DNA from 2 places in the Undibacterium sp. Di27W genome. Region 1 is predicted to be linked to the other one. Evidence: predicted binding sites of a transcription regulator. Region 1 holds the regulator's gene; the other holds the start of a gene.
What was found. Region 1 encodes HrcA, which represses chaperone genes, less so after heat shock. Its sites were predicted from a motif close to TTAGCACTCNNNNNNNNNGAGTGCTAA; they were not measured.

Region 1 (4,838 bases):
GAGCCTGTCGGCGTCGAAACGATAAGACCGTCCGAGCGCTGGTTATACATGAAGTGGCCATCCACCTCGACGCGCAATTCCACCATGCCTGAACCGGCACCGCGCGAGACCACGATGTCATTGAAAGCCACACCGCTGAAAATCTGGTTGCCATCACGCGTGACGATGGCTTGCAAGAGGCTGCGCCGCTCGGACACATATTTGCCATCCAGCATTTCGGTGATGACGGGTATCATGCGGTCGAGCGCAATATCGGTGATAAACCCCAGGCGACCCTGGTTGATACCTATCAGGGGAACATTATAGGGGGCCAGTTGCCGCGCTATCCCCAGCATGGTGCCGTCACCACCTAGCACAATGGCAGCATCGGCCAGCTTGCCTATCTCGGGCACGGGCATACTGCTGAAACGCTCGAGTTGCAAGTATTGCGCCGTGTCGGACTCTATGACGACATGATGTCCTGCATCGGCGAGAAAGTGGGCCAGTTCGGTAATCGAGTCTGCAATGCCTGCAGCATTTTGTTTGCCAACAAGTGCGATGGTTTTAGCCTGAACTGTCATAAACAAGGGTGAGGTGACATGATGCCTCAGATTAGAACATAATTAGGGCAAGAATGAATGGAATGAGTGCTCGTTATGACAATTAAAGCAGTTTTACTGGATCTGGATGATACTTTGTGGCCGGTTGCGCCAGTGATACGCCATGCTGAAGCAGTTTTACAGCAGTGGATGCATGAACATGCGCCTGTCGTTGCCCAAAATTACAATGTGGACAAACTACGTGAGCGCCGTAACTTGCTGGTCGCCAGTGATCCACGTTTTCAATATGATTTGTGGGCCTTGCGTCATACCTTGCTGAGCCAGGTGTTTGATGAACATGGTCTCGCCGCCGAAAAAGCGGACCAGGCCATGGCGATATTCGCCGATGCCAGAAACAAAGTGGATTTGTATGAGGACGTCAAGCCAGCTCTGCAGGTGTTGCAAGAGAAGTTGCTATTGGGGACGGTGTCAAATGGCTTTGCCGATTTGCAGGCCATAGGCCTGGCCCATCATTTCAAGGTGTCTATCGCTGCCTTTCGCTTTGGTTGTGCCAAGCCTGACCCCAGGATATTTTTGGCGGCTTGCCAGGAACTGGGCCTGCCACCTGCCGAGGTCCTGTATGTAGGCGATGATTTATTACTAGACGTGCAAGGTGCGCAACAGGCAGGTTTAAAAGCTGGCTGGATGAACCGGCAGGGTTTAAAAATCGAAGATGAGCGCCATCTGCATATCAAGCCGGATGCAGAATTTGCCAATCTGCATGATCTGACCCTATGGCTATGAATTTTTTCATGTTCATGTCAGTCATGAACGCATAAAATGAAACCATGCAACTAGATATCCGCGCACAAACTTTATTAAAAGCCCTGGTCGAGCGTTATATCGCTGACGGCCAGCCTGTGGGTTCCCGTGCCTTGTCCAAAATATCCGGCCTGGAATTGTCGCCAGCGACGATACGTAATGTCATGGCAGACCTGGAGGAAATGGGCTTTGTGGCCAGCCCGCATACTTCTGCAGGTCGTATCCCTACGCCCCGAGGTTATCGCGTATTTGTCGATAAATTGCTTACTGTGCAAGAGATCAGTGAAGTAGGGCTGGAATCGCGCCTTCAATCAGGCATGGCATCACAGCCACCGCAAAAACTGATCGCCAATGCGGCCCAGATTTTGTCTTCGCTGTCACAATTTGCCGGTGTCGTCATGACGCCACGCACCGAATCGATTTTCCAGCAGGTAGAATTCTTGCGTCTGTCGGAAAAACGTATCTTGCTGGTAGTTGTGGCCCCTGGCGGTGAAGTGCATAACCGACTGTTATTGACCGATGTGGATTACAACCCTGGTCAACTGGTGCAGGCTGCTAACTATCTGAACCAGAATTTCGGTGGCCTCAGTTTCACTGATGCACGCACCCGTATCAATAGTGAATTGCGGCAATTGCAAAATGATATGACCAGGCTCATGCAAGCTGCGGTGGAAGCAGGTGGCAATGCCATGGATGAGGATAATGACGAAGTCGTCATCTCGGGCGAGCGCAATTTATTGAATGTGCAGGATTTGTCGTCCAATATGGGCTCTTTACGCAAATTGTTCGATATGTTTGAGCAAAAAAGCAGCCTCATGCAATTGCTGGATGTCTCCAGCAAGGCGACTGGGGTGCAAATCTTCATAGGCGGAGACTCGCAGCTGGTGCCCATGGAAGAAATGAGCATAGTCACCGCACCCTATGATATCAATGGCAAGATCGTTGGTACCCTGGGTGTCATAGGACCGACCCGCATGGCGTATGAAAGAGTCATTCCCATTGTAGACATTACGGCAAAATTATTATCTAATGCATTAAGTCAATAAGACAGGTTTTGAACTGGCGAAGCAGGTAATCAGGCATTGATACGAATACAGGATTGCTATGGAAAAGAAAAACGCAAAAATTTTATTGATTGATGACAATGACGTCACACGCGAGGTGCTCAGGGTCATATTGCGCAGCGAGGGATATAACGTTGTCGGTGAAGCCACTGACGGCGGCACAGGCCTGGAATTGGCAGTGAAACTCAGACCTGATCTGATCATGCTGGACATCGTCATGCCTAAAATCAGCGGCACTGAAATTTTACCGCGTATCAGGGAATTGCTGCCGGAATCGCGGGTATTGATGGTGACGGCCAATAAAGACCAGGAAACCATTACAGAAGTTGTTAAAAATGGCATACATGGCTATATCCTGAAACCATTCAATGCCCAGAAAATCATTGATACTGTGGCGGGGGTGATTGCCAAGATCAATAAATAAGCAGGCGTACAAGCTACGCGCAAAGTGCGCGCAGTGTATACGCTTGCCAGGTTTGTCGAGGCTGATTAAGCCTGATAGAGCGTGAAAGAGGCGAGTTCAGGTTTTATGCTCGCAATTTGGCTTGGTGCAATTGCCATAAATCGCCAGCGCATGCTCGGCGATCTTGAAGCCACGATCCAGGGCCACAGTTTGCTGGCGCTGTTCTATCTCTTCATCAAAAAATTCTTCTACCCGGCCACAGTCGAGGCAAACCAGATGGTCATGGTGTGAGCCTTCATTGAGCTCGAAAATCGCCTTGCCAGTCTCGAAATGATTACGGTGTAACAGGCCAGCCTGCTCAAACTGGGTCAATACCCGGTACACAGTTGCCAGGCCGACATCCATATTTTCATTGAGCAGGATCTTATACACATCTTCTGCTGTCAGATGACGAACCCGGCTGTTCTGGAAGATTTCCAGGATTTTCAGACGGGGCAGAGTGGCTTTCAGACCGCTGGCCTTGAGGTTGGGGGTGCTGTTTGTCATGTTTTCGATCAAAAAATTGCTATCTGCTTTATGATATCGGGTTTTAGGGCTTGTTGCTCAATTAAGAGGTTATCTATGCAACTGTTGTTTTCAAAAGTAACACGGAAGAAGATGAGCCGCGTAGCGGGCCTGGTTTTGCTGGCGTCTTTGGCTGGATGTACATCACCACTGGGTATATTGTCATCCGCTGACAAGACATCAGTATATGCAACTTCTGGCACACCGAGTGGTACAGATGGTGCGCAAGTGGTACAGCCTACTGGTTTCGCCAAGGTATTGGCATTTATTTCGCCTTACCGTGTTTCTATACAGCAAGGTAACTTCGTTTCCCAGGAAATGCTTGCTCAATTAAAAGAAGGCATGACACGCGAACAAGTGCGTTTCTTGCTGGGTACAGCTTTGTTGACAGATATGTTCCATGAAGATCGCTGGGATTATCCTTTCCGCCTGACCAAACCCAATGGTGAACGTATTACCAGCCGGGTATCGGTGTACTTTACCAACGGTACAGTAGCCAGGTTCGAAGGCGGTAACTTGCCGAATGAAAAAGAATATCTTGCCCGCATCACAGAATCTGCTCTGGGCCTGAATCGTGTGCAATCGGTAGTGGAAACCGATGCGCCCAAGAAAAAAGAGAAATAAATCAACATGACTGCACTGAAAATCGCTGTGGCCGGAACATCCGGTCGTATGGGCAAGATGCTGGTCGAAGCGATCAGCAATGCGGATGATATGGTCCTGGTAGGCGCGCTGGACGTGCCTGCCTCACCAGCCCTGGGTACGGATGCAGCTGCTGGCCTGGGTAAGCCATCTGGCGTCAGTATCACGGCTGACCTGGCTGCTGGCCTGGACAATGCGGATTACCTGATTGATTTCACCCGTCCTGAAGGCACGCTCAAGCATCTGGAGTATTGTGCTGCGCATGGCATCAAACTCATCATAGGCACGACAGGTTTTGACGAGGCTGGCAAGGCAGCGATTGCCGCTGCCGCAGAAAAGACAGCCATCATGTTTGCCCCCAACATGAGTGTGGGCGTGAATGTGACTATGAAATTGCTGGAAATGGCAGCCAAAAGCTTTGCCGAGGGCTATGACATAGAAATCGTCGAAGCCCATCATCGCTTCAAAGTCGATGCTCCTTCCGGTACTGCCCTGAAAATGGGTGAAGTCATTGCTGATGCCCTGGGTCGTGACCTCAATGAAGTGGGCGTGTTTGCCCGCGAAGGCGTGACTGGTGAGCGCGATCCATCCTCCATCGGTTTTGCCACTATCCGTGGTGGTGACATCGTCGGTGATCATACGGTCTTGTTTGCAGGCATAGGTGAACGTGTGGAAATCAGCCACAAGTCTTCCAGCCGCGTGACCTACGCCCATGGTAGCCTGCGTGCCGCTCGTTTCTTGCAGACCAAATCTACTGGCTTGTTTGATATGTATGATGTGCTGGGTTTTCGTTAATCAGTCTTCAATAGTAAAAAACAGTACAAA
Region 2 (4,838 bases), on a different contig from region 1:
ATTGACGATCTGGGGTGAGCGTAATAATGTCACCGTTATCTCCCAGGAATCCGGCGACCCTGCAGCGGTGGCCTTTGATGCCGTAGCCTCGGCGCGCGCCCGTGGCACGGATGTAGTGATGGTGGATACCGCTGGCCGCCTGCCCACCCAGCTGCATCTGATGGAAGAGTTGAAAAAGATCAAACGCGTCATCGCCAAGGGCATGGATGGTGCACCGCAAGAAGTCTTGCTCATTATCGACGGCAATACTGGCCAGAATGCGTTAGCGCAGGTCAAGGCCTTTGATGATGCCCTGCAATTAACTGGCCTGGTCATTACCAAACTGGATGGCACAGCCAAGGGTGGCGTGCTGGCAGCAATCGCCAAGAACCGCCCTGTGCCTGTGTATTTCATCGGCATAGGTGAGCAGATTGAAGACTTGCAACCATTTAATGCCCAGGAATTTGTTGACGCCCTGCTTAATTGATTTAGCACGGGCAAAATTGCGTGCTATCCCACCTATAGCCACAAGGCCACAGCGACCATGATTGAATTTGAACACGTCAGCAAACAATATTCGCAAGATGCCTATGCGCTCAAAGATGTTTCCTTGTCGATCGCCGATGGTGAACTGATCTTCCTGGCTGGCCCCTCGGGCGCAGGCAAGTCTACTTTACTCAAAATGATTGCCGGTATAGAAAAACCAACTTCCGGCATGGTCAGAGTGAATGGCCAGGATATCAGCAAACTAAAAGCCAGCAGCCTGCCCTATCTGCGCCGCAGGCTGGGCTTGATTTTGCAAGATCAAAAACTATTGACTGACCGCCATGTGCTGGCCAATGTCATGCTGCCCATCATCGTCACCGGCGCCTCCCATGGCGAGGCTGAAACGCGTGCCCGCATCGCTCTGGAGAAAGTGGGCTTGCCAGACAAGGCTTACTCCATGCCGCTGGCTCTCTCAGGTGGTGAACAGCAAAGGGTGGCAATTGCCCGTGCGATTGTCAACCGGCCACAGATCATCCTGGCGGATGAACCTACCGCCTTTCTGGACAGAGACAATGCCAACAAGGTATTGAATGCGCTGAAAGCTTTCCAGAGTGCTGGCGTCACCTGCATTATCTCCAGCCATGATGAACAATTTCTTGATCAAGCCAGCCGTGTGATTTATTTGAGCCAGGGCCGGGTCGTCGATACCTGGAAATCCTCGCTGGCCGCTTGATGCCGCATGACAGAATAATAAGGAAAAATTCATGACCAACTGGTTACGTCAACACTGGTTTGCCATCAAGAGTGCTTTTGCGCATTTGCGCGGCAGCCCAGGCAATTTTCTGTTCAATGTCCTGGTCGTCGCCATTGCCCTGGCCTTGCCGATTGCAGGTTTGACCCTGATAGAAAACATACGGCCAATTTCTTCACAATTATCGATAGAGCCGGAAATCAGTATCTTTGTCAGCCCGGACACGCCCAGGGCAACCGCCACTGCCTTGTCGATACCGCTCAAGAAATTGCTGAAAGAGAAAAACATCACGGCAAATCTGAACTTCATCCCCAAGGATAAGGCGCTTGCCAATCTGGAGCAGTCATCCAATCTGGCAGAAGTCTTGTCCACTCTGGGTGGCAACCCCTTGCCAGATGCCTATGTCTTGTCCATGTCGAATAATGAGGCAGGCAAGATAGAAGCACTGGTGGAAGAAATCAAGCAAATGCCGGATGTCGATGTGGTGCAACTCGATTCTGCCTGGGTCAAGCGCCTGGCTGCCCTGGTACAAATCATGCAATTGGGTCTATTATTCCTGGCTGCCACGCTGGGTGTGGTTGTCGTAGTCGTGGTATTTAATGCTACCCGCCTGCAAGTCATTTCACACAGGGCAGAAATTGCCGTGACCCGTTTGCTGGGTGCCACCAATAGCTTCATTCACAAGCCTTATTACTATACCGGTGCCTTACTAGGGCTATTGGCAGGTGGACTGGCACTGGGCATGATTGCAGCGTCTTTACAACCCTTGAACAAGGCAATTGCCGAATTCGCTAAATTATATGCATCGGAATTCCACCTGGCTCCGTTGGGTATCGTACAGAGCGCCATACTCCTCGCTGTTAGCATGTTACTTGGGCTGGTAGGTGTTTTTCTATCGGTAAGAAGGCAGTTGGCGCGCGCAAGTTAAATTCTCAGCGCTTGTGCACAATAAATCTGCTCCTGTTTCGTCTTCATAGTGCTGATATGGCTGAACATCATTGTTTAGCATTCCAGCACCCTGACGGATGTTTGAGCATCTTGATTCTGCAACAGGCTCTTACAATTTAGCTGGGATTGATTGCAACTTTCAGCCTTGACGTCTATCTAAGTATTATAAAAGCCACAAATGAATGCTTGTTTTTCAATAGATTTATTTGATTAAGCTCATAGAATCTCAGTATTAGCACTCTTCTCAAGAGAGTGCTAATATAGGAACTTGAAAGTGCCGAAAAGAGTAATTGATACTCTTAAGGCAGCAATAAGGAGGAAAAATGGCAACTACATCGACACAATTGATCCCTGCAACCGACAGCACTGCACTGGCCCTGGGCTTTAGTGGCACGCTGGGTAATATTGATGCCTATATCTCTGCAGTCAACCGTCTGCCTATGCTCACGCATCAGGAAGAGATAGACTTTGCAAACAAATTACGTAATGACAATGACCTGGCTGCTGCGCAGCAACTGGTTATGTCGCATCTGCGCCTGGTAGTGTCTATCGCCCGCGGTTATCTCGGCTATGGCTTGCCCCATGCTGACTTGATCCAGGAAGGCAATATCGGCCTGATGAAAGCTGTTAAACGTTTTGATCCTGACCAGGGTGTACGTCTGGTGTCTTATGCCATGCACTGGATCAAGGCTGAGATGCATGAGTACATTTTGAAAAACTGGCGTCTGGTAAAAGTAGCTACGACCAAGGCCCAGCGCAAACTGTTCTTTAACCTGCGCAGCCATAAAGAAGGCCTGGACGCGATGACACCCAAGCAAATTGATGCCCTGGCATCAACGCTGGATGTCAAACGCGAAGAAGTCATCGAAATGGAAATGCGTTTGTCTGGCCACGATATCGCCCTGGATGCACCGACGGATGATGACGATGAGAAGTTTGCTCCTATCGCTTATCTGAAAACTGAGTCTGACGAGCCTACCCGTGTGCTGGAAACACGTCAGTATGATCGTCTGCAAAGCGAAGGACTGGAATCTGCCCTGTCCAAACTGGATGCACGCTCACGCCACATCATAGAATCACGCTGGTTGAAAAATGATGATGGCACTGGCTCTACCCTGCACGAGCTGGCCGATGAATACGGTGTTTCTGCCGAACGCATACGCCAGATAGAAAGCGCAGCCCTGAAGAAAATGAAGGGTAGCCTCAGCAGTTTTGCCTGATCAAAACACGCTGTAGCAATATCACAAAGGCACTCGCAAGAGTGCCTTTTGTTTTATCACGCCTGCAATACTGTGAGCTTATGCTCATTACCAGCATGAAAAATCAACAGGGAATTTGCTTTACCCAATAAAGTTGCCGTAAATAAATAGTGCAACTTAACTAATTTCTTTGGCGATGCTACATTCAATCTTGAGCAGCCAGGCAAAACTCGTACAAGCATGTCTTAACACCGGTTTTTGCAAAAAATAAGCCTGCTCACTGTATGGATTATCGATACTCACCAAAGAGAGGCTTTATGCTAACAATCAAACAAATTTCAGCACCCGGAAAAGTGTTGAACAAGAAAACATTCGCTGTGCTTATTGCGGCAATCCTGTCGCTTAATTGCAACGCACAAGTAAAATCACTTCCTGCCAATGTGAGCTTTGTCGGTGACTGGAGCGCCAAGACTGAGCGCCCTGGTCCTGGTGTATGGCGTGATTTGCAAGCTTGGGAAAAAGACCGCATTGCACCACGCGATAATGAGCGTTTTTCACCCAATATTGCAGTGGCAGAAATTCAGGTCAGACCTGGTGATCAATTCGGTGGATGGTCAGGTGAACGGGCTGAAGTCTCCACCATGCAGTCGCTCAAATCTACGCCTTTGTCAGTTAACGCCAGTTCAGGACATGAGTTTTATGGAATCTCGGTCAAATTGCCACTTAATTGGCAACCGCCCGTAGGCACTTCCATTGATCCCTACGCCTGGGGCATCATTTTCCAATTACATGGCCCGGATACTCTGAAAACAAATCCGGCGTTTGCTCTTTGTGCAGAAAAAGATTTTCATCTCAATCTGCAAACAGGTGACATTTATGAAGGCGGAACACGCACTACACCAAAAAATGCAGTAACAGCCACATTAGGCGATGGAAAACTGAACCAGGGGCAATGGGTCAAGTTCATGATAGAAGTCAAATGGGCAACAGATAGTAAAGGCTATCTGGCGATATCCAGACTTGATGAAGGGCCAAACGCACAATGGACTATGGTCTATGAAGCCAAGAGTATGCCTACGCTGCAATATGGCACCGGCCTAGCCGTCGAAGATCACTATTGGAAAACTGGCTACTATCGCAACCGTGGCCTGCCATTTACCAGCAGCCTCTTGCTAGGCCCAGTGGTGCGTGGAACAACTTTTGCCGACGTGGCGAAGGCAGCTTTCGGCGGTTAACACTGCGTCAGGGCAGAAGTCTCAGGATTCATCATCTGGTCTGGGTATGCTATCCAGACCAGAATCTGTATTCACTTTAATAAAATCTTCAGGTCATGCGCAACTGGTTCAGGGCCCTGACCATGACGCAGGAATAAGCGTACGCGCCCTTGCGGGTCATAGACATAGCTGCCAGCCGTATGGTCCATGGTATAGCTGCCTGGCGTCTTGCCTTCTACCTTTTGATAAAACACCTTGAAT

Region 2: a site for HrcA is predicted at 2,397-2,423, ahead of rpoH (RNA polymerase sigma factor RpoH). Genes of this name have one in related genera too.

Annotation. Positions count from the first base shown of each region.
Region 1 covers NZ_JBMPOS010000004.1:201,693-206,530, reverse strand. Annotated here, with positions in the region: gene ACO0LF_RS10575 (NAD kinase) at 1-560, opposite strand, end outside; gene ACO0LF_RS10570 (HAD family hydrolase) at 636-1,322, shown strand; gene hrcA (heat-inducible transcriptional repressor HrcA) at 1,367-2,386, shown strand; gene ACO0LF_RS10560 (response regulator) at 2,445-2,828, shown strand; gene fur (ferric iron uptake transcriptional regulator) at 2,925-3,353, opposite strand; gene ACO0LF_RS10550 (outer membrane protein assembly factor BamE) at 3,465-3,995, shown strand; gene dapB (4-hydroxy-tetrahydrodipicolinate reductase) at 4,002-4,808, shown strand.
Region 2 covers NZ_JBMPOS010000003.1:191,081-195,918, reverse strand. Annotated here, with positions in the region: gene ftsY (signal recognition particle-docking protein FtsY) at 1-466, shown strand, start outside; gene ACO0LF_RS08590 (cell division ATP-binding protein FtsE) at 524-1,198, shown strand; gene ACO0LF_RS08585 (cell division protein FtsX) at 1,230-2,144, shown strand; gene rpoH (RNA polymerase sigma factor RpoH) at 2,488-3,384, shown strand; gene ACO0LF_RS08575 (heparin lyase I family protein) at 3,720-4,598, shown strand; gene ACO0LF_RS08570 (SCO family protein) at 4,670-4,838, opposite strand, start outside.